Regions from separate parts of the Rhizobium sophoriradicis genome, predicted to be linked through region 2. Evidence: riboswitches for the same ligand, from Rfam matches in the RefSeq annotation. Region 2 holds a riboswitch; the other holds the start of a gene.
What was found. Region 2 has a riboswitch for FMN ahead of N2597_RS12550 (6,7-dimethyl-8-ribityllumazine synthase). Riboswitches for the same ligand answer to the same signal wherever they lie in the genome.
Positions count from the first base shown of each region.

Region 1: it holds a riboswitch for FMN, as region 2 does, so the genes downstream of both, N2597_RS06340 (DMT family transporter) here and N2597_RS12550 (6,7-dimethyl-8-ribityllumazine synthase) in region 2, are expected to answer to the same signal.

Region 1 is NZ_CP104152.1:1,281,537-1,283,985, reverse strand. It holds gene N2597_RS06345 (esterase-like activity of phytase family protein) at 1-32, opposite strand, end outside; gene N2597_RS06340 (DMT family transporter) at 115-1,029, opposite strand; FMN riboswitch at 1,113-1,264, opposite strand; gene hupB (DNA-binding protein HupB) at 1,390-1,665, opposite strand; gene lon (endopeptidase La) at 1,872-2,449, opposite strand, start outside.
Region 2 is NZ_CP104152.1:2,504,484-2,506,932, forward strand. It holds gene N2597_RS12540 (GCG_CRPN prefix-to-repeats domain-containing protein) at 1-100, opposite strand, end outside; gene N2597_RS12545 (SRPBCC family protein) at 284-730, opposite strand; FMN riboswitch at 1,297-1,440, shown strand; gene N2597_RS12550 (6,7-dimethyl-8-ribityllumazine synthase) at 1,521-1,955, shown strand; gene N2597_RS12555 (VOC family protein) at 2,102-2,449, shown strand, end outside.

The DNA of each region.
Region 1 (2,449 bases), 1.2 Mb from region 2:
GCAAGCGCTGCCTTGCGCGATGAAATTGTCATGAAATCCCCCATGTGTCGAATAGTCGAAACATGGGTTTTCTGCGGGACTGCCATGACAGAGACATGACAGTCCGTGACATTTTCACGAGGAGGCCGCTTGCCTTTCCCGGCGGATCTCGTTGCGCATGATGAAGAGCGATGCGGCGAGGATCAATCCGGCTCCCAGCCAGAGATAACCGGCCGGCGCATAACCGAAGAACAGCCAGCCGGCGAGCACATTGAGCGGCAGCTTCAGATCGTCGAACGGCTGCACATAGGCAGCGTCGGCGCTGGCATAGGCAAGGGTCAGCAGATATTGCGCCACGACCGTCAGGAGGCCCGCCAGCAGGAAGAGCGCTAGCGTCGCACCCGTCGGCACGGCAAGGCCCGCCGCAAGCGCCAGCCCGCCGTTGATCGGCGTCAGCAGCACCAGCAGCCAGACGGTGATCGTCTCCGGCTTCTCAATGCCGGTCAGGCTCTTGGTGATCAGCGACGATGCGCCCCAGAGCAGCGCCGAGAGCACCGGCAGCAATGCTGCCCAGGTGAAGCTGTCGGACCATGGCTGCAGGATGATCATCGCGCCGGCAAAGCCGACAGCGGTGGCCGCCCATCGGGCGGCGCCGACGCGCTCGCCGAGGAACAGGCGGGCGCCGAGGATGATGAAGAAGGGCGAGGTCATGACGAGCGCAATCGCCTGCCAGATCGGCACCGAAGCAAGGCCGGAAACCCAGGCCGCGACGCCGAGCGCGGCAAAGACCACGCGCACGACATGCCGCCAAGGATAGTTGGTGCGCATGGCCGAAAGACCTGCCTTGCGCAGGAAGGGCAAGGAGAAAAGGAAGGCGAAGGCATATTGCCAGAAGGCCGCCGAGGCCGGAGGAAAGGCGAGCTTCATGGTCAGCCACTGGGTGACGACGTTGAGGAGCGAAAAGGCCACGCCTCCAAGCACCATGAAAGTTGCGCCGGCAAGGGCGCGCGATTGCGAGACTGCAAGGGAATTCTGATTCATGTCTTTCATCCGAAACCTGGGACCAACATAAATCAGGACGCATGAGGCGACGACACGCTGAGGCCGGCAGTCCCCTGCCCGCGCGCGGCCATGCTCATTCTCTTTCATCCGGACTATACCGTCGGCTCCGGAATCGCACCGGATCTGCTGACCCCTCCCTAACCGAAGCTTGGGAAGACGCTCGCGGGCTCGGGCCGCAGCCCTTACCGCCGGTGGGGAGTTTCACCCCGCCCTGAGAACAGCTCCGTGGTAAAACAAAGTGCCGTATGCGGCAAGCGGCCATAACGAAAAGGGGCCCGGCAATGCCGAACCCCTCTCAAAAAAACCCTACACAGCCGGTCTCGTTTACGGCTGGCGGATAATCTCAAATCAGCCGTTGACGGCGTCCTTCAGGCCCTTGCCGGGCGTGAACTTCGGCACGTTGCGAGCCGGAATATCGACTTCAGCGCCGGTGGACGGGTTGCGGCCCTTCGATGCGGCACGATGAGAAACGGTGAAGCTGCCGAACCCTGCGAGGCGGATGTCGCCCTTGTTCTTGAGTTCAGCCTGGACAACGTCGAAAACCGCGTCGACAGCGGAAGCCGCGTCAGACTTCGTCAGTCCTGCCTTTTCGGCCACTGCGGACACGAGTTCATTCTTGTTCATGTTTCCACCCCTTTCTAAATGGTATGAAACGACTCAAATGTAAGCTAGGCGCAGAATAGGTTTCATCAGGCCCGCCGGGAACCCAAAAGCCCTGCAAATCAAGGAAAAGCAAGCGTCTCCATGACGTTTTCACAAAAAAGGCTGGCGTTTCCGCCAGCCTTTTTGCGTCTTTTGCGCCAAATGGGCATAAATGTGGCAAGCGCCACTCAATGCGCTATGGTTGCGCCCGTCTCATCAAGGCCTTCGACCGATGTGATCACCGGCGTTTCCACCGTGCCATCCCACTCGATCGGCTCGGGCCGGCGGACGAGCGCGTGCTTGATCACCTCGCCCATGCGGGAGACCGGGATGATCTCCATGCTGTTCTTCACATTGTCCGGGATCTCCGCCAGATCCTTGGCGTTCTCTTCCGGAATCAGCACCTTCTTGATGCCGCCGCGGAGCGCCGCGAGCAGCTTTTCCTTGAGACCGCCGATCGGCAGCACACGGCCGCGAAGGGTGATCTCACCGGTCATGGCCACGTGCCTGTTGACCGGGATGCCGGTCATGATCGAGACGATGGCGGTCGCCATGGCGACGCCGGCCGAGGGGCCATCCTTCGGCGTCGCGCCTTCCGGCACGTGCACGTGGATGTCGTTCTTTTCGAACATCGGCGGCTCGATGCCGAAATCGACGGCGCGCGAACGGACATAGGAAGCCGCTGCCGAGATCGATTCCTTCATGACGTCCTTCAGATTGCCGGTGACCGTCATGCGGCCCTTGCCCGGCATCATCACGCCTTCGA
Region 2 (2,449 bases):
CCTTGCTCTCGACATTGATTGTCCCCATCGGCATCGCCTGCGCAGAGCCGATCGAAAGGCTGCCAGCGAGCAAGGCAGCCGCGATAGATAGTGCCTTCATCGAAAACTCCATTTCATCCAGCCGTACCCACCTTAGGGCCGCCAAATTGAACTGGAGATGAACCGGGCATTCATGTTTGCAGGTGAAAAAACCTTGTTTTTTGACGGCCGGTCGGAGCGCCGGCCGGGCGTTTTTCCCGCAGCGGCAAGCGCTTGAGAAGCGCCTCACGCCCACGAAAATCGTTCATGTCCTGCCGTAAAAAGGATCCGGCCCCGGATCGCCCCCGGCGGCGACCGCGGTGAGCCGCCCCAGATAATGCTCCCACCCCTCGGCATGGCCGGCGCACTGCTCCTCGCTCGGCAGGCCGCTATGGGTGAGTCGCAGTAACGTCCCATCCGGCTGCTCGATCAGGTCGATCTCGACCAGGCTGGAGCCCGGCGGCACGACCTCGCTGCCATCCCATCCGAAGCTATAGGCAAGCCGATGCACCGGCACGACCTCGCGAAACGAGCCTCGCGCAAAGCGGGCGCCGGTGACGTTGACGAGATAAAGACCGCCCGGCTCAGGCTCGATCTCGGCCTCCGTTCCCATCCAGCGCAAAATCTTCTCCGGATCCGTCATCAGCGCAAACACCGCAGCCGGCGGCGCCGCTATATGCGCCTCACGGCGCACGACAAAAGACTCTGGCATGCCTCCCTCCCATGATGGTCACGGCCTGCCCCGCCTCATGCGGGACGGCGCGTCATGCTGCTTCGGCGGAATGTGCTCCGGAGGGATGTAGGCGCGAGTGCACGCACAGCAAGGGCGATGGAAGCCGCTCCTCGCATCGTCGGCACCGCTGCCGCTACTAAACCGTTGCAACGCCACTCGTCATGGTGCCCTTCGCTTCCGCTCCGTGCATTCGCGGCTCAGCCGCTCACCCCCTCATCTGCCTGCCGGCAACTTCTCCCCGCCGGGGAGAAGCGGAATCGCCGCAGCGTCTCGCTCCCTTTGACGTTCGCTATGGGAATGACGACCCGTGCAGCTTGCTCCCCCTTCGCCCCAGCGGGGAGAAGATGCCCGTTAGGGCAGATGAGGGGGGCGAGGAGCGAAAGCGACGAACGCCTTGAGCGGCAAGCGAAAGGCAAGTGGCTTCCATCACGGCTGTGGATAGGTTGGTGGAGGACGATCAGCCGAAGCATGACGCCCCTTGAGATTGCGGCCTACCACCAAACCAATCCCCTATTGCCAGCCCCTCGCCTTGCCCCTATTGTCCGCGCCGTTCTCAGGGCGGGGTGAAAGTCCCTACCGGCGGTATGCAGTTTCGATTGCGAGCCCGCGAGCGCCTTCTTAACGAAGGGTCAGCAGATCAGGTGAGATGCCTGAGCCGACGGTCATAGTCCGGATGAAAGAGAACGCGCGTTCCTGCTGCCCTCGCCGGCAGCCGGTCAACGTTCGTGATCGCCTTGGGTGACGTGTCTGTACGCCAAAGGAGATCACCATGACACCCACCCGTTATGCCTTCGTCAAAGCCGGCTGGCACGCCGATATCGTCGACCGTGCGCTTGAAGGTTTCCAGCAGCTGATACCGGCTGAGCAGATCGATGTTTTCGACGTTCCCGGCGCATTCGAAATGCCGCTGCTGTCGCGCGATCTTGCGGCGACCGGGCGCTATGCCGCCGTCATCGCCGCCGCCTTCGTCGTCGATGGCGGAATCTATCGTCACGAATTCGTCGCCCAGGCCGTCGTCGACGGGCTGATGCGCGCCGGCATGGACACCGGCGTGCCGGTGCTGTCGGTTTCGCTGACGCCGCATCAGTATCAGGAAACCGAGCACCACACGCAGATCTACCGCGCGCACTTCGTCGAGAAGGGCCGCGAGGCGGCCCGCGCCGCCCTGATGATCGGCAAGACGCGCGCCGCTCTTGCGGCGTAGGAGACTAGGCAACTGACGGCGGGGCTGGCCCGCCGTCTTCTCCTTGCCGACAGAAGAATTGATTCGACGCCCTGCCTGCGCTGTGGTCCACTCGCGCACGACATGTATCGCCATTCTTAATGCGTCCAAACGTCGAGGAGCTGAAGATGAGCAATGCAATGCGCAGTGAAACCCCCACAGAATCCATCAGAACACGGCCCGCCGACACCAAACTCGAAGTGGTGGTCATCCCCGTGTCCGACGTCGACCGCGCCAAACGCTTTTATGACGGCCTCGGCTGGCGGCTCGATGCCGATTTCGCCAATGATGCCGATTTCCGCGTGATCCAGTTCACCCCGCCCGGCTCCGGCTGCGCCATCATCTTCGGCAGGAACGTGACCGCCGCCGCGCCCGGCTCCGCTCAAGGCCTCTACCTCATCGTCTCCGACATCGAGGCCGCCCGCCGCGATCTCATCGCCCGCGGCGTCGAGGTGAGCGAGGTCTTCCACGACGCA